Regions from separate parts of the Buttiauxella sp. AC038 genome, predicted to be linked through region 1. Evidence: predicted binding sites of a transcription regulator. Region 1 holds the regulator's gene; each other region holds the start of a gene.

Region 1 (6,328 bases):
ACGAGTGAAGACGACTTGCCAGAGCTGGATATCACGTGCACGGAAGGCACCGGCACAAGCATTCAGATAATAACTAAACATGCGTTTGAATCGTTCTGAATAGTTATCTGCAATTTCCGGCCAAAAGTTATTGAAGCGTTCATGCCAGGCCATCAATGTTTTGTCATAGTCGGCGCCAAAATTGTGCCAATCTTCCATCACAAAATGACCTTCGCTGGCATCGGCAATCTGGCGCACTGATGGCAGGCAGCCATTAGGGAAAATGTACTTGTCTATCCATGGGTCAACACCGTTAAAGGTTTTATTCGAGCCAATGGTATGCAGCAGGAAAATACCGTCGGGTTTTAGGTTGCGGTCGGCAACATTAAAATAGGTGGCATAGTTTTTCGGCCCAACATGTTCGAACATGCCGACAGAAACAATGCGGTCGAATTGCATATCCAGTTCGCGATAGTCTTGCAGTGCAATATTAACGTTAAGCCCGCTACAACGCTCTTGCGCCAATTTTTGTTGTTCGGCGGAGATGGTTACACCATGAACGGCTACGCCGTAATTCCGGGCAGCAAATTCTGCCAGACCGCCCCAGCCGCAACCAATATCAAGTAGCGTCATTCCTGGCTCAAGATGCAGCTTATCGCAGATCATTTTAAGCTTGGCGTTTTGTGCATCACTTAGCGTAGTAGCGTCTTTCCAATAACCGCAGGAATATTGCATATGTTCATCAAGCATGCGGCTAAATAAGTCATTGCCCAAATCATAGTGTTCTTTACCGACTATCCACGCGCGTTTTTTGGATTGCAGATTAACTAAGCGCGCGGCGGCTACACGTAGCGTGTCTTTTAAATGGTGGGGGAGTTGCCGCTCAAGTCCGGCGCGAATGGCATTATGGAAAAAAATATCCAGTCGTTCGCAGTCCCACCAGCCGTCCATATAGCTTTCACCAAGACCCAGTGTACCCTCTTGCAGAACACGCTTAAAAAAATCGGGATGCTTAACCTGTATATCGAAGGGGCGTGGGCCATTAATTTCTACCCCTGCCCGCGTGAGCATATCGTTCACAATCCGATACCACGGGTTATTTCTTATTCTGACTTCTTCTATACACGATGAACTCATAGCTTCTCCATCACCAATGTGAAAGGAACCTTAAAACAGCGTAGACGCTATTTTGGGCATGTGAGAAATGTCACGGAAAATTCCGTGTGCCTGATATCCGACGTAGAACAGAGAAAGGGGGCTTGGCGCCCCAAAAACAGCTGTAAAACAAAAACGGGAGCCAAGAGGCTCCCGTTTTAATTTGATTATTATGGTGTTATTTGTTGAGCCGTTTATGAGTATAGGCTCGCTTAAGCGGTGATTCAATCACATATTCTTAGCAAGCTAATCATGTTGAGGCTGAGCAATTTTAATCTTAATGTGCATCCGATTCAGCCGGTTGCCAGACTTCGGCATTTTTACGACGCTGAAGCAGATAACCCAGCATGGCCAGAACAATTGTTACCAGCATGACACTGGTGGTAGTCAGCAGTGGTGTAGCGACCAACCACGACACCATCAAACTTGCCAGGAAGCACAGGCCCAATTGCAGCGTGTTTTGCAGCGCAGCGGCTTTACCTGTGGCTTGTGGGAAAGGCAACAGTGCAGAAGCAACAACGATTGGGTAAATCGCCCCGTTGGCAATCGCCATGATACAGAATGGGATGAGCAGCATGGTCAGGTTTGCGTGTCCACTTATCGATACCGCCCAGGTGCCGAAAACACTCAACGTATATAACGCAAGCAACCACGGCAGCATTTGCTTGCCTTGCCATTTTTGCAGTGCGCTACGGCAGCCATAACCACCAATCAGGAAGGCGATAGTTTGCGGCACATAGCTCAGGCCAATTGCCGCCGGGCTGTAACCCATATCGTTCAGAATAAACGGAGAACCGGTCAGCCAGGCAAAGAAGCTGGCAGAGCAAGCTGCGTAAATCAACACGTTGCCGCTATAAACACGAGAGCGCAGTAACGACATAAAGCTGACTTTATTGTCTTCTGTTTGCGGGTGATGCTGGGTACGTGGTTTCAGACGCAGAGTTGGGATCATCAGCACCAGGGTGATTGCAAACAGGGTGGCGAAGATCGCCTGCCAGTCGAAGTGCACCAAAATCCAGCTACCGAGCAGCGGTGCCAGTGCCGGAGACAAGCCAACCAGCGGCATAATCGTGGCGAAAATACGATTTGCGCGGTTTGCCGGGTAGTAATCGGTCACCAGTGCCTGCCAGCTTACTGCGGCAGAACAAACACCAACGGCCTGAACGAAGCGCAGCACCAGCAGAGCGGTGGCACTTTCTACCCACAACATTCCAATACAACCGACGGCGAACAGACTCAGACCGGCCAGCAAAACTGGTTTACGTCCGAAATGGTCTGACAGCGGCCCCCACATTAACTGGGCAAACGCAAAGCCCGCAAGGAACAGGCTCAGGCTCGCACTAACGGCGGAGGCATCGGTCTGTAAATCTTGCTGAATGGCAGCGAAAGCAGGCAGATACATGTCTGTGGCAAGGAAGCCCAGAACACTTAATCCAGCCAGCCAGATAAGAAATCCTTTTGATGGTTGCATAATTTTCTCTTGTTTTATCTTGCAGGTTGATCGCCGCGAGAGTGTACGGAGTGCAAATAGGCTTGTGAAACGCTAATATTTGTAGGTTGCATTCAAAAATTTTGTGAGCAGAGAAATGTGGTCAGAATATTCGCTGGAAGTGATAGATGCGGTAGCGCGCAATGGCAGCTTCAGTGGTGCAGCACAAGAGCTGCACCGCGTTCCGTCAGCTATCAGCTATACGGTACGGCAACTTGAAGATTGGTTAGCGGTTCCGTTATTCGAACGTCGCCATCGGGATGTTGAATTAACCCCCGCAGGCGTCTTTTTCCTGAAAGAAGGCCGCTCTGTTATCAAAAAAATGATGACGACACGGCAGCAGTGTCAACAGATCGCAAATGGATGGCGCGGGCACCTGGCTATCGCAGTTGATAACATCGTTAAACCTGAACGAACGCGTCAGTTGGTGTTGGATTTTTATCGTCATTTTCCGGATATCGAACTGCGTATATTCCAGGAAGTGTTTAACGGCGTGTGGGATGCGCTGGCTGATGGGCGAGTTGAAGTCGCGATTGGTGCGACACAAGCTATTCCTGTCGGGGGGCGTTATGCGTTCCGCGATATGGGGACGTTGAGTTGGCGCTGTGTGGTGTCATCAAATCACCCACTGGCACAGCAGGGCGGAACCTTAAGTGATGATGATCTGCGAGCCTGGCCGTCGTTAGTACTGGAAGATACCTCCCGTTCGCTACCGAAGCGTATTACCTGGCTTTTGGATAACCAGCGTCGAGTTGTGGTTCCAGACTGGGAATCTGGCTCTGATTGTCTTAGCGCGGGTTTATGTATTGGTATGGTGCCATTGCATATAGCAAAGCCGTGGTTGGCTTCAGGGCAGTGGAGTGAGCTGACGCTCGATAACCCGTTCCCGGACGCGGCATGTTGCCTGACATGGCGGCAAAATGATGCTTCGCCAGCTCTGGCCTGGCTGCTGGAGTATTTAGGGGATAGCGAGACGATGAATCAGGAGTGGTTGCAAGAGCCTGCTTAGGCAGGCTCCTTTGACTGTTTTTAGCGGCGGTAATCGCGGAATGGGCCATCTGCCACTGAACGGCGTTCAATCAGGCGCGGATGTACTTCAATTGATTGCGACTCTTCGCGTTTATTGACGATTCTATCCAGCAGCATATTGAAAGCTGTTTCACCCAGCGAGTCCTTCGGCTGGTGAATGGTGGTCAATGCCGGTGTGAAATAACGAGCGTTACGCACGTTGTCATAACCGATAATGGAAATATCCTGCGGTACGCGTAAACCCATTTCATCAGCAGCACAAATTGCGCCCATCGCCATAATGTCGCCGCCGCAGAATACTGCGGTAGGGCGCTGAGACTGACCGATAATCTGCTGCATGGCGCGGTAGCCTGACTCAGGTTCAAAGTCACCTTGCACAATCCAGTTCTCAGGAATAGCGATCCCAGCTTCTTCCAGCGCCTTCATAAAACCAGCATGGCGGCCGCCACCGGTATTACGCTCCATTTGGCCAGGGATTGCACCAATTTCGCGGTGACCACGTTCAATCAAATAACGTCCAGCCAGATAGCCACCGTGGAAGGCATTATCGACAACGGAGTCGGTGAAATCTGCGCGGGCTTCGCCCCAGTCCATCACAACCATTGGGATGTGACGATACTCTTCAAGCATAGTCAGTAATGATTCCGGATATTCAGAGCACATCACCAGCAGCCCATCGACGCGCTTTTGCGCCATCATGGATAAATAGGCGCGCTGTTTTTCGAAATTATTGTGCGCATTACCCAAAATCAGGGTGTAGCCTTTTTCAAAGCAGCTATTTTCGACAGCTTCGATTATCTCGGCAAAATAGGGTGCTTCGCTAGAAGTAGCTAGCAAACCAATCGTTTTGGTGTGATTAACTTTCAAGCTACGCGCGACGGCGCTCGGCGAATAGTGCAATTGTTTGATTGCCGCCCAGACCGCGTTACGTGTTTCTTCCGCCACAAAACGGGTCTTGTTAATCACATGTGATACGGTTGTAGTGGAAACGTTTGCGAGCTTCGCTACGTCCTTGATTGTCGCCATTAAATTTCACTCCGGGCCATATCGTAAACCCCTGATAACCAATGTGTTAAACGTTTGCGTACGCCAACTCCTGAGGCAACGTTAAGGTTGCAGGTATGCCGGGATTGCGACATAAAACGGGAGGAGGGCGTTGAATAGATGGTACGCAATAAATTAGCGTGGGATTTTGGCCTATCCAGGAGAAAAGTGAAAGAGGGAAAAGCGATATCAGGTTAAAACCAGGGGGATTTTTATGTCTGATTGTGGGAAAATCAAGCCGACACACCGATTGTAGGGTAATAAAAGGAGTTTGCTAATGAGTACCGATCTGAAATTTTCAATCATGACCACGGTTGTTGTTTTGGCACTGATTGTGTGTGGCGCGTTAACCGCCGTACTGCACTGATACATCGCTCTGATTAAAATGGGCCGCAATCGCGGCCCATATATTTTAGGTTTTATGCTGCCAGATTCTTAGCAACAAACTCCCAGTTCACCAACGCCCAGAAATGCTCAAGATAGCCAGCACGAGCATTGCGGTAGTCGATGTAGTACGCATGTTCCCACACATCCACAGTCAATAACGGTGTTGCCGCTGTTGTTAGTGGGGTACCCGCGTTTGAGGTAGAGACAATCGCCAGAGCGCCATCTTCTTGTTTGACAAGCCAGGTCCAGCCAGCGCCAAAGTTTTTAATAGCTGCATCAGTGAACTGCTGTTTAAACTCAGCAAAGCTACCAAACGACTTATTAATGGCTTCCAGAAGCTCTCCAGTTGGTTCACCGCCAGCATTTGGTGCCAGGCAATTCCAGTAGAAGGTGTGGTTCCAAACCTGTGCTGCGTTGTTAAACACGCCGCCTTCGGAAGTACGAACGATCTCTTCGAGATTTTTACCTTCAAACGCAGTGCCCTTAACCAGATTGTTCAGGTTAGTGACATAGGTTTGATGGTGTTTACCGTAATGGTATTCCAGAGTTTCGGCGGAGATATGCGGTGCTAAAGCATCTTTTGCATATGGTAGTGCAGGTAGTTCGAACGACATTGCTGACTCCTTATTACCCTTCATACTTCGAGCTGCATCTTTGTTGGCTGCGATGCAACTCGAATTATTTTGGGTATCTATTGTTAAACATCACTTTTAGTGCGGGTTTAGGGTAACAAATTGAAAGGATAAGCAAAAGAGGGAACTCACCTGCCCAAGGAAGGGCAGGCGCAGGTTTTCGATAAATAGAGTTTAACGAATTGTTTTAGGGGTCATAACGCGTTTGGCACCGACATAGTGGCGCTGCCAGTAGTCTTCGCTTAGTGAGGTTATCTGGATATCTTGTCCGGTACGCGGTGACTGAATAAATTTACCGTTGCCCACGTACACGCCAACATGGTCAGCGGTGCCCCGACCTTGGGTGCGGAAGAAGACCAAATCACCAGTTTCAAGCTCCCCACGATCTACAGATGAGGCATCACGCAGGTGATACATCTCGTTAGCGGTACGAGGAATACGGAACTTCACTAAATCTTTGTATGCGTAGTAAACCAGACCGCTGCAATCGAAACCGGTAACCGGCGAGGTGCCACCCCAACGATACGGTTTGCCTATCTGGCCCATCAATTTGTTCATTGCCGTTTTTTGTGCTTTTTGCACACGGACTTTATGCGCCGCAGCAATCGTCGTT
Region 2 (6,328 bases), 1.6 Mb from region 1:
GCGATTTCGTTTTCGTGGTGCGGGAACATCAAGTCCGAACCGCCACCATGAATATCAAAATGGTTACCGAGCTGTTTGCAGTTCATTGCAGAACATTCGATGTGCCAGCCTGGACGACCTTCGCCCCACGGGGATGACCAGCTTGGCTCGCCTGGTTTCGACATTTTCCACAGCACGAAATCCATCGGGTTGCGCTTAACGTTTGCTTCGACTTCAACACGGGCACCGGCTTGCAGTTGTTCCAGATCCTGGCGGGAAAGTTTGCCGTAATCGGCATCACTTTCTACCGAGAACATCACATCACCATTGCTGGCAACATAGGCGTGATTGCGCGCGATAAGCTGTTCAACAATTTCGATGATGTCCGGAATATGTTTGGTGGCGCGTGGCTCACTGTCCGGGCGCAAAATATTCAGCGCGTCGAAATCGGTGTGCATTTCGGCAACCATGCGGTCTACGAGCGCAACAAAATCTTCGCCGTTTTCATTGGCGCGTTTGATGATTTTATCGTCGATGTCGGTAATGTTGCGCACATACTTCAGCTTATAGCCGATAAAGCGCAGGTAACGCGCGACCACATCGAAAGCGACAAAAGTACGGCCATGGCCGATATGACACAGATCGTAAACGGTGATACCACACACGTACATGCCAACTTCTCCGGCATGAATAGGTTTGAATTCCTCTTTTTGGCGACTCATTGTATTGAAGATTTTTAACATCAGGGGATTCCATGTAAGCGTGTGATTTCAAAATTAGGCTATATGTTACATCAAAATTTCACACGGAAGCAGCACGCTTTGCAAGGTGATGATCATGTGCAGTTATGCTATAACAACCACCTTGTGTCGCGGCACCGTCTGCCCGAACACTGTCTGACTAATATAGGATGCACAGCATGGTTACTTTTCATACTAATCACGGCGATATCGTAATCAAAACTTTTGATGATAAAGCGCCTGAAACTGTTAAAAACTTCCTCGAGTACTGCCGCGAAGGTTTCTACGCGAACACCATTTTCCACCGTGTGATCAATGGTTTCATGATCCAGGGCGGCGGTTTTGAACCGGGTATGAAGCAAAAAGACACCAAAGACACCATCCAGAACGAAGCGAATAACGGCCTGAAAAACACGAAAGGTACGCTGGCAATGGCTCGTACCCAGGCGCCACATTCTGCAAGTTCCCAGTTCTTTATTAACGTGGCTGACAACGATTTCCTGAACTTCAGCAGCGAAAGCATGCAAGGTTGGGGTTACTGCGTGTTTGCTGAAGTAGTTGAAGGCATGGACGTTGTTGAGAAAATCAAAGGCGTGTCCACTGGCCGCAGCGGTATGCACCAGGACGTTCCTAAAGAAGACGTGGTTATCACAAGCGTAACCGTCAGCGAATAATTCGCCCATGGCGACGCTGTTTATCGCAGATTTACATCTGTGTTCAGAAGAACCGGCGATTACCGCCGGTTTTCTGCGTTTTCTGGCGGGCACCGCTCGGGAAGCTGATGCGCTCTACATCCTTGGCGATCTGTTTGAAGCCTGGATTGGCGATGATGATCCTGAACCGCTGCACCGCCAAATTGCTTTAGCCATTAAAGATCTGGTTGATTCCGGCGTGCCCTGCTTCTTTATTCATGGCAACCGCGATTTCCTGCTCGGCAAACGTTTTGCCCGTCTTAGCGGCATGACTTTATTGCCGGAAGAAAAAACGCTCGACCTGTATGGCCGCAAAATGCTGATCCTGCATGGCGATACCCTTTGCACTGACGACCACGGTTATCAGGCGTTCCGCAAGAAAGTCCACCGACCCTGGCTACAATGTTTGTTCCTCGCCCTGCCGCTGTTTATTCGTAAACGCGTCGCCGCCAAAATGCGCGCCGGCAGCAAAGCCTCGAACAGCAGCAAATCAATGGCGATTATGGATGTAAATCAACACACCGTGACCCGCGCGCTCACCCGCCATCAGGTACAGTGGATGATCCACGGCCATACGCATCGCCCAGAAATTCACTCGCTTTCAGCTAACGGCAAGCCCGCATTTCGTTGCGTACTTGGCGCCTGGCATAGCGAAGGGTCGATGATTAAAGTCACTGCCGAAGACGTCGAACTCATCCCCTTCTCTTTTTAAACAAAATCGCGTTTTTTTGCTGCCTTGTTAGCTACGCAACCGTTTTCCTTGCTCTATGTTCATGCTATTCTCTGTGCCCTTCTGACCGACCGAGCCATATTCGGTGATGTTTGCACACCCACAGGAGTTTTGAGACGCATGTCCTCCAACCAGACCCCAGCGCGTATCGCCATTGTCATGGGTTCCAAAAGTGACTGGGCTACCATGCTGTTTGCCGCAGAAATCCTCACCGCCCTTGATGTTCCACACCATGTCGAAGTGGTTTCCGCACACCGCACTCCCGATAAACTTTTCAGCTTTGCCGAACAAGCAAGCGGCAACGGTTATCAGGTTATTATTGCGGGCGCGGGTGGTGCGGCGCATTTGCCAGGTATGATCGCGGCAAAAACGCTGGTTCCAGTGCTGGGTGTGCCAGTCCAAAGCGCGGCATTAAGCGGCGTAGACAGTCTCTATTCCATTGTACAAATGCCACGTGGTATTCCGGTTGGCACGCTGGCAATCGGCAAAGCGGGTGCGGCCAACGCGGCCTTGCTGGCGGCACAAATCCTTGCGCTGCACGATAAAGAACTCACTATGCGCCTTGAAGCGTGGCGTCAAAGCCAGACCGATGAAGTGCTGGACAACCCCGATCCACGGGGTGAAGCATGAAACGCGTTTGCGTGCTGGGTAACGGCCAGTTAGGCAGAATGCTGCGCCAGGCAGGCGAACCGTTGGGTATCGCGGTTTACCCGGTTGGCCTTGATGCAGAACCTGAAGCCGTGCCATTTGCGCAAAGCGTCATCACCGCAGAAATTGAACGCTGGCCAGAAACCGCACTCACCCGCGAACTGGCTCGCCACAATGCGTTTGTGAACCGCGATGTGTTCCCAATCATCGCTGACCGTCTGACGCAAAAACAGCTGTTCGATAAACTCGATCTGGCGACCGCGCCGTGGCAATTACTGTCCAGCCGCGACCAGTGGGCAGGTGTGTTCCAAAACCTTGGCGAGCTGGCGATTGTAAAGCGCCGTACAGGTGGTTATGACGGGCGTGGGCAGTGGCGTTTGCGCAGCGATGAAACGGCTCAGTTGCCGGACGATTGCTACGGCGAATGCATTGTTGAGCAAGGCATTAACTTCTCGGGCGAAGTTTCTCTGGTTGGCGCGCGTGGTCACGACGGTACAACCGTGTTTTACCCGCTGACGCACAACCTGCATCAGGACGGTATTCTGCGCACCAGCGTTGTTTTCCCGCAGGCTAATATTGAGCAACAACAGCAAGCTGAAGCGATGCTTTCTGCCATCATGCATGAGCTGAACTATGTTGGTGTCATGGCGATGGAGTGCTTTATCACGCCAGCCGGGTTGCTGATTAACGAACTAGCCCCACGCGTACACAACAGCGGGCACTGGACGCAAAATGGCGCATCCATCAGCCAGTTTGAACTGCATCTGCGCGCCATTGTTGACCTGCCTTTGCCACAGCCTGTCGTTAATTCGCCGTCGGTCATGATTAACCTTATCGGCACCGATTTAAATTACGACTGGCTGAAACTCCCTCTGGTACATTTGCATTGGTACGATAAAGAGGTACGTGAGGGCCGCAAAGTCGGTCATCTCAATCTGAATGACAGCGATACCGATAGACTGAGTGCAACTCTCGAAGCCATCGTGCCATTGTTGCCAGCGGAATACGCCAGTGGTATTGCCTGGGCGCAGCACAAATTCGTTAAGTAGCCATAACGGCGGGTGGCGCTAAGCGCTTACCCGCCCGATCATTCAAGCCAACTCCCCCTTCCTTTCTTTTTTGCATGCAAAAGCGCACAATTCCGCCTCACTCGCTTTAAGGTTTATCTATGCAAAACGCTCGTCCCGATACTCAAGATTATGAACATCTTCTACGCGCTGATATCCCGCTGATTGATGTGCGTGCTCCGGTTGAATTCAGCCAGGGGGCGATGCCTGCCGCGCTGAATTTCCCGCTGATGTCGGATGATGAGCGTGCTCAAGTCGGCACTTGCTATAAACAGCGCGGGCAGCAGGCTGCGGTGGAATTAGGTCATAAGCTTGTCCAGGGTGAAATCCGTGATGCCCGTTTGCAGAAGTGGCTTGAGCAATGCCGCCAGAATCCAGAAGGATACCTGTGTTGCGCCAGAGGTGGCATGCGTTCCCACATTGTGCAGCAGTGGCTACGTGAAGCGGGCGTTGACTATCCATTGGTTGAAGGTGGTTACAAAGCACTGCGTCATTATGCGATGGAGATGATTGAGTCACGTTCACGCTGGCCGATGCTTCTCGTCAGCGGTAATACTGGCGGCGGCAAAACCATTCTTATTCGCTCGTTACCAACGGGTGTCGATCTTGAGGGGTTGGCGCATCATCGCGGTTCGTCGTTTGGCCGCACGATTGTCGAGCAACCCTCTCAGGCAAATTTTGAAAATAATCTCGCGGTAACGTTGCTTAAGAAAAGTGATGGAGCGCAAGTAACCTGGGTTGTTGAAGATGAAGGCCGGATGATTGGCTCTCGCCACATCCCGGAGTGCTTCAGAGAACAGATGCAACGCTCACCGATTGTGGTGATTGACGATCCATTCGAGCAGCGTTTAGAGCGTTTAAAAACCGAATATTTCCAGCAAATGAGCGAAGCATTTTTATCAGTACACGACGAAGAGACAGCCTGGCAGAACTATGGTGAGTATTTGCATCATGGCCTGTTCGCTATCCGCCGCCGTCTGGGGATGGAACGCTTTGCGCAGTTCAGCGCATATCTGGATGAAGCATTGGTTGAGCAACGCAAAACCGGCTCAGTAGAAGGGCATCTCGCCTGGCTTTCGCCGCTGCTCGAAGAGTATTACGACCCAATGTATCGTTATCAACTAAGTAAAAAAGCACACAATATTGTCTTTCGTGGCGACTACCAACAGGTGGAAGCCTGGCTTCGCGAACGTACAGCGTAAATTACCTTCAACGGGCTGGCGTTAAATAGATTGCCAGCCCGTAAGTTTCACGCTTATCAGGCAACAAACTGGCGGAATAGCGCTTTACCTTTCAGCAAACGAATCCCCAACCAGCCGCCACACAGAGAAAGCAGCACAGCACCGGTTAACGGCAGGATTACCCACAGCCGCCAGTCTGGTTCCCATGGGAAATCAAACACGCGGGTTTGCAGTAGACCGAGCGCAGTTTCAGCACCAATCGCCGCCACCAGCCCGGAAACCAGCCCCAGAACCGCAAATTCACACCATAAAGTCGTGCGCAGCAAGCGCTTCCCTGCACCCAAAGTGCGATATACCACCAGTTCCTGATGCCGTTGGCGCATCCCTACTTGAACCTGGGCCAGCAGTAACAGCACACCGCAAGCAGTCACCAGCACCACCATCACTTCCAATGCCCGGCTCACCTGCTCTAGCACCTGCCCTACCTGGCGCAAAATGGCCCCGATATCCAGCAAACTGACGGTAGGGAATTCACGGTTAAGTTGCGTTAACACGCCATTTTTCCCATCCAGATGGAAGCTCGTCAGCCAGCTTTGTGGTTGGTTGTCGAGCGCACCCGGCGGGAAGATAAAATAGAAATTAGGTCGCAGACTCTCCCAATCAACTTTACGCAGGCTTGAAACTTTCGCCGAGAAATCCTGGGTATCGCCCATAAACGTGACGGTATCTCCCAGTTTAATCTTCAGCCGTTTTGCAACACCTTCATCCATGGACACTTCGCCCGCTTTCGGCGGCCATGAACCGGCAAGTATTGGGTTATGCGTTGGCTTCTGGCTCTGCCACGTCAGATTGAGTTCGCGGTTAAGTGCTTCATCAGTATTACCCTCGGTGGATTTTCCGTTTATCGCCGTCATACGCACACGCACAATCGGGTAGAACGATTCCGGGATTATCTGATGCTCAGCTAAAAACTCTTTCACTGGCTGAACCTGCTCGGTGGCAATGTTTAGCAGGAAATAATTCGGGCTTTCCGGCGGTAACTGTTGCTGCCAGCGGTCAAGCAAATCGCCACGCAGTACCAACAACAATGCCAGTAACATAAACGATAGCGAAAACGCCGCAAGCTGACTTAAGGTTGCCCATGGCTGGCGCAGAAGGCGATTTACGGCCAGGCGCAGCGCGAGGTTTTTCAGCGTCAGCTTCTTCAGCAGTTTCAGTACCCCCCAGCCAACAATGCCGCACAAAGCCGCGAGTACAACTGTACCTGCCAGCACCGCCCACAAAAGCGTGC
Region 3 (6,328 bases), 920 kb from region 1:
GGGTATGTTCTACACCCATGAAAATCAGACGCGCTTCTTCGTTACCTGAAATAATTTCAATCGGGTAGGGGATAACCTGTTCGGCGCGCTTAAGGAACTCTGCGGCATTTACGGCCAGGCGTAAACTGTGAGTACCCACGATACAGACGTTTTCCGCGGAGAACCCCTGAAGACGTTCAGCAAATAACGCAAGGCACGACAGCCCACGCTCTATCGCTTCTTCGCTTAACTCGTTCTCAGCATTCAGACCATCGGCTAAATGGACACGTTGTTTCAGACGACCAATGATTTGCATTGCGCCATCTACCACACGCGCGATAACCATGTGGAAACTGTTCGAGCCAAGGTCTACCGCTGCGAACTCTTGCGGCCGTGGAGCATGTTTTTTTATCGGCATGTTTTTGTCATCAACATAGTTTTATAGTCGACATGGTGCATTATTCAGGTTGTTCAAGAGATTTAATGTAATCGTAAATCGCCAGTTGCGACCGTACCTTACGGCGGTTGCCGCGCGGCACATAACGATTACTCAGTTCTTTGTCGATGTAGCGCGCTTTTACCGTATCACTGAACAGTATTTCAATGATATCCAGCACCCGTTGTTTCAGGCGCGGGTCGAGAATAGCAACGGCCACCTCGATGCGATAATCAATGTTGCGCGTCATCCAGTCGGCAGAGGAAAGAAACACTTTTTTGTCGCCGCCATTTTCAAACACATATACGCGATCGTGCTCGAGATAGCGGTCAACAATACTGATTACGCGAATATTGTCGCTAATACCGTCCAAATTGGGGATAAGCGAGCACATGCCACGGATCAGCAGATTAACTTTTACACCTGAGCTAGAAGCCGCATACAGGCGGTCTACCAGCCCTTTATCGACCAGGTTATTCAGTTTCAGCGTGATGCCAGACGGCTCGCCATTTTGTGCATTAGCAATTTCTTTATCGACCAAATCGTAAAGCAGGCGGCGTGAGTTCTGTGGTGAAACCATCAGATGTTCGAATGTCACCGGGCGATAAGGGTTTTCGATAAAGTTAAATACGCGGCGTACTTCGTTGGTGATGCGCGCATCGCAGGTCAGTAACGAATAGTCGGTATAAAGCCGTGCAGTTTTCTCGTTAAAGTTACCGGTACCGATGTGGGCATAACGCACCACCTCTTCACCCTCTTTACGAGAAATCAGGAATAATTTGGCGTGAATCTTCAGGCCAGGGGCTGAGAAGATAACGTGCACGCCCGCTTCGGTCAGGCGTTTCGCCCAGTGAATATTGGCTTCTTCGTCAAATCGCGCTTGCAGCTCAACCACCACGGTGACTTTCTTGCCATTGTGCGCGGCGTGAATCATTGACTCGATAATGCGAGAGTCTTTCGCCACGCGATAAATATTGATTTTAATCGCCAGCACGCTCGGGTCGAACGACGCCTGGCGCAACAATTCCAGCACGTGCTCAAAGGTGTGATACGGATAGTAGAGCAGCACGTCGCGGTTGCGGATTGCATCAAAGCCGTTACGGAATTTATCGAACCAGATATGGCGCAAACGCGGCATCGGCTTGTTCACTAAATTGGCTTTGCCGACGTTAGGAAAATTAATGAAATCTTTGAAGTTATGGTAGCGACCACCCGGTACGATGGAATCGTAATTGGTGATGGTCAGTTTGTTACGCAGCATTTCAACCATCGCATCAGGCATATCACGCTGATACACAAAACGCACCGGCTCAGCTGTCAAACGCTGTTTCAGGCTTGATGACATCAGTTCCAGCAAGCTCGATTCCATTTCCGTTACCAGATCGTATTCTGCGTCGCGGGTCATTTTCATTGAGTAGGCGTTCAAGGAATCGTAATCGAAGAAGCCTTTGAAAATATCGTCCAGGCAATAACGCAAAATGTTATCTAGCAGGATCATCGGTTTGCGGCGGCGTGGTGCTTCCGGCGGCAAATTAACAAAGCGCGGTACTTTATCTGATGGAATTTCTAGCAGCGCGTAGCGAATGTCATCGCCACGAATGATCTCTACGGCGAGATAGGTGTAGTCATCTTTAAGAAACTGCACCAGATCGGTGTCGTGGTTAATCAGGATCGGTGTGATGTGCTGGCGCAAATAGTGTTTAAAGTAATGTCGCAGCCAGTTTTGCTGATTCGGGGAAAGCTGGCGTTCATTGATCAAGAAGATCTGATTACGCGCCATTTCCAGCAGCAGATCGTTATACAGCCCATCAAACTCTTGATCGGCCTTTAGAACACGCGCCTGAATTTTGTTGAGTAAATGGCGCGAGTTAGGAGCCGTACCTTGTTCTTCGCTGATCAGAATGCGCCGTTTTAGCTCGGCGAAACGAACTTTGTAAAATTCATCAAGGTTATTCGAATAGATGCCGAGAAAACGCATTCTCTCAATCAGCGGGTTAATTTTATCCGCTGCTTCCTGGAGCACACGTTCGTTAAAAGATAACCAGCTCAGTTCTTTTTCGATATACAGCTTATCCTGACCCATTAGCCCTCACACTCCGTTTTCGTGGACGTTAAAATGCCGTCACGTTTGTCATTATGGCGAGCTTTGCCGTGGAATGTCCAACGATGGCCGTAAAGTATGACAAATCATGATGAAGTTTAGTAAGCGTTGTAGGGTGGAGGCGTGAAAAAGGGGCCGTAGCCCCTAAGTTTTATTCGTCTGCAGCATGACCCTGCGGTGGCAATTTGTTGCCATCCAGCCAGGCGCTATTTTCACGCATTTCCAGGCGTCCTTCGACAAACCAGGAGACAACTAGCGGATAAATAGCGTGTTCCTGATTCTGTACGCGGGCGGTGATGTCTTCTTCATCATCACCTTCAAAAACCGGTACTTTGGCCTGCAGAATAACCGGCCCACCGTCGAGTTCTTCAGTGACAAAATGCACGGATGTTCCATGCACCTCGTCGCCGTTTTCCAACACCTGACTATGAGTATTGAGACCGGGATATTTTGGCAGCAGAGAAGGGTGGATGTTTATCAGTCGCCCTGCGTAATGACCGACAAACTCCGGGCTAAGAATGCGCATATAACCGGCTAGCACCACCAGATCCGGCGCGTAGGCGTCAATCTCAAGTATTAACTCACGATCGAACGCAGCGCGATCAGCGAATTGGCTAGCCGTTAACGCGTGAGCAGGAATTTCTGCTTCACGCGCACGTTCCAGGCCAAAGGCATCGGTTTTATTACTGAATACAGCCGCCACGGTGGCATTAATCTTTTTCAGCTTACAGGCATCGATAATTGCCTGAAGATTGCTTCCGTTTCCGGAAATTAGCACCACTATACGTCTCATTACTCAATAACCACGCGCTCGGAGGAATCAGAAGCTTTGATACTACCGATTTTCCAGGCGTTTTCACCTTTTGCGTTCAAAAATTCTATCGCTTTTTCAGCTTCTGACGCAGGCAGGACAATCAGCATGCCGACACCGCAGTTAAAGGTGCGGTACATTTCGTGACGGCTGATATTGCCGGCTTTTTGCAACCAGTTGAATACCGCAGGCCACTGCCATGAAGATTCAGCAATAATCGCCTGTGTGTTGTCTGGCAGAACGCGAGGGATATTTTCCCAGAAACCACCACCGGTCAGGTGTGCAATCGCATGAACGTCAATATTTTCAATCAATTCCAGAATGGACTTCACATAAATGCGAGTCGGTTCCAGTAAATGATCTGCCAGCGGTTTACCTTCAAGCTCTGTAGTTAGCGGGTCAGTACCGCTCACTTCCAGCACTTTACGAACCAAAGAATAACCGTTGGAATGCGGGCCACTTGATGCCAGGGCAATCAGCACATCACCGTCGGTGACTTTAGAACCATCGATGATTTCAGATTTCTCGACCACGCCAACACAGAAGCCAGCAACGTCGTAATCTTCGCCATGGTACATGCCTGGCATTTCAGCCGTTTCACCGCCAACTAATGCACAGCCAGATTGCAGACAACCTTCGGCAATACCAGAAATAACGCTCGCAGCCGTTTCGACTTCAAGTTTGCCAGTTGCATAATAATCAAGGAAAAACAGCGGCTCAGCACCTTGAACAATCAGGTCATTCACACACATCGCGACCAGATCGATGCCGATAGTGTCGTGGCGCTTTAAATCCATCGCCAGACGTAATTTAGTACCCACACCGTCGGTGCCAGAAACCAGCACAGGCTCACGATACTTTTGAGGTAACGCGCACAACGCACCGAAACCGCCCAGCCCACCCATGACTTCCGGGCGGCGAGTCTTTTTCACTACACCTTTGATTTTATCGACCAGAGCGTTACCAGCATCAATATCAACACCGGCATCTTTATAGCTAAGAGAGGTTTTGTCGGTCACTGCTTAGTCCCCGCGGATGGGTTAGAAATAAAAAACGCCGCAATTCTAACAGTGCAGGCAAACGTTTGCGAGCCTCTTATTTAGCGGGATGCAATTATTGTTGATATATACTCATTTCACCCTGGTTGATCTCGAAGCGGTGGCGCGGTGTTAAAAAAGCGGTATAATCCGGCGATTTTTTTTGTGCTGGCCAACTATCTCTGGGAGAAAGAGTATGAAGATCGTGGAAGTCAAACACCCACTCGTCAAACACAAGCTAGGTCTGATGCGTGAGAACGACATCAGCACCAAACGCTTTCGTGAACTCGCCTCAGAAGTTGGCAGCTTGCTGACTTACGAAGCCACGGCGGATCTGGAAACTGAAAAAGTCACTATCGAAGGCTGGAACGGCCCGGTAGAGATTGATCAAATCAAAGGTAAGAAGATTACCGTTGTGCCAATTCTGCGTGCCGGTCTGGGCATGATGGAAGGCGTGCTGGAAAACGTTCCAAGTGCGCGTATCAGTGTTGTTGGTATCTACCGTAATGAAGAAACTCTGGAGCCAGTTCCTTACTTCCAGAAACTTGTTTCTAACATTGAAGAACGTATGGCGCTGGTGGTTGACCCTATGCTGGCAACCGGCGGTTCTATGATTGCGACCATCGACCTGCTGAAAAATGCCGGTTGCACCAGCATCAAAGTGTTGGTTCTGGTCGCAGCACCTGAAGGTATCGCCGCGCTGGAAAAAGCGCACCCGGACGTAGAGCTGTTCACCGCTTCTATCGATCAGGGTCTGAACGAGCACGGATACATTATTCCGGGCCTCGGCGATGCCGGGGACAAAATATTTGGTACTAAGTAAAAATTGAGCCGACTTCGAAAGTCGGCTTTTTTTTGATTTGTTCGAGCCGTTATTTCTAAAAACAATACTCAGAGGAAAACACAATGACACGCCGCGCCATTGGAGTGAGCGAAAGACCACCCCTGCTGCAAACGATACCGTTAAGTTTGCAACATCTGTTCGCGATGTTTGGTGCCACCGTTCTGGTACCAATCCTGTTCCACATTAACCCGGCGACGGTGCTGCTGTTTAACGGGATTGGGACACTGCTGTATCTCTTTATCTGTAAAGGTAAAATCCCGGCTTATCTCGGTTCGAGCTTTGCGTTTATTTCACCTGTGCTGCTGCTTCTGCCGCTGGGTTATGAAGTGGCGTTGGGCGGGTTTATCATGTGTGGCGTGTTGTTCTGTATCGTGGCGTTGATTGTCAAAAAGGCCGGTACTGGCTGGCTGGATGTGATGTTCCCTCCAGCGGCGATGGGCGCGATTGTGGCAGTTATCGGTCTTGAACTGGCGGGTGTGGCTGCGAATATGGCCGGTCTTCTACCTGCTGATGGCACTTCTCCTGACTCAACCACAATCATTATTTCGCTGGTTACGCTTGGGGTAACCATCTTTGGTTCAGTTCTGTTCCGTGGCTTCCTGGCGATTATCCCGATTCTTATCGGTGTGCTGGTGGGTTATGCACTCTCCTTCGCCATGGGTGTGGTTGATGTCACACCAATTATTAACGCGCACTGGTTTGCACTGCCAACCTTCTATACCCCGCGTTTTGAGTGGTTTGCCATCTTAACTATTCTGCCTGCGGCGTTGGTCGTTATTGCGGAACACGTTGGTCACCTGGTGGTAACGGCAAACATTGTTAAGAAAGATTTGCTTCGTGACCCAGGCCTGCATCGTTCCATGTTTGCCAACGGCATTTCGACGATTTTCTCCGGTTTCTTTGGTTCGACGCCAAACACCACTTATGGTGAGAACATCGGCGTTATGGCGATAACCCGTGTTTATTCCACCTGGGTTATTGGTGGCGCGGCGATTCTGGCGATTCTGCTTTCCTGCGTAGGCAAACTTGCCGCAGCGATCCAGATTATCCCGGTTCCAGTGATTGGTGGTGTTTCTCTGCTGCTGTACGGCGTGATCGGCGCATCCGGTATTCGAGTGCT

What was found. The regulator PurR, encoded in region 1, represses purine synthesis genes. The targets are predictions, from matches to a motif close to CANGCAAACGTTTGCNTG.
Region 2: purE (5-(carboxyamino)imidazole ribonucleotide mutase) is a predicted target of PurR. The motif match lies at 2,156-2,173, and genes of this name have one in related genera.
Region 3: purM (phosphoribosylformylglycinamidine cyclo-ligase) is a predicted target of PurR. The motif match lies at 4,401-4,418, and genes of this name have one in related genera.

Annotation. Positions count from the first base shown of each region.
Region 1 is NZ_CEEDCQ010000001.1:2,270,974-2,277,301, forward strand. It holds gene cfa (cyclopropane fatty acyl phospholipid synthase) at 1-1,116, opposite strand, end outside; gene punC (purine nucleoside transporter PunC) at 1,412-2,605, opposite strand; gene punR (DNA-binding transcriptional activator PunR) at 2,721-3,632, shown strand; gene purR (HTH-type transcriptional repressor PurR) at 3,653-4,678, opposite strand; gene cydH (cytochrome bd-I oxidase subunit CydH) at 4,974-5,063, shown strand; gene sodB (superoxide dismutase [Fe]) at 5,116-5,697, opposite strand; gene AC0IXI_RS10825 (C40 family peptidase) at 5,890-6,328, opposite strand, start outside.
Region 2 is NZ_CEEDCQ010000001.1:3,828,637-3,834,964, forward strand. It holds gene cysS (cysteine--tRNA ligase) at 1-722, opposite strand, end outside; gene ppiB (peptidylprolyl isomerase B) at 899-1,393, shown strand; gene lpxH (UDP-2,3-diacylglucosamine diphosphatase) at 1,401-2,123, shown strand; gene purE (5-(carboxyamino)imidazole ribonucleotide mutase) at 2,262-2,771, shown strand; gene purK (5-(carboxyamino)imidazole ribonucleotide synthase) at 2,768-3,838, shown strand; gene mnmH (tRNA 2-selenouridine(34) synthase MnmH) at 3,958-5,058, shown strand; gene ybbP (putative ABC transporter permease subunit YbbP) at 5,115-6,328, opposite strand, start outside.
Region 3 is NZ_CEEDCQ010000001.1:1,350,113-1,356,440, forward strand. It holds gene ppx (exopolyphosphatase) at 1-397, opposite strand, end outside; gene ppk1 (polyphosphate kinase 1) at 438-2,498, opposite strand; gene purN (phosphoribosylglycinamide formyltransferase) at 2,668-3,309, opposite strand; gene purM (phosphoribosylformylglycinamidine cyclo-ligase) at 3,309-4,346, opposite strand; gene upp (uracil phosphoribosyltransferase) at 4,561-5,187, shown strand; gene uraA (uracil permease) at 5,271-6,328, shown strand, end outside.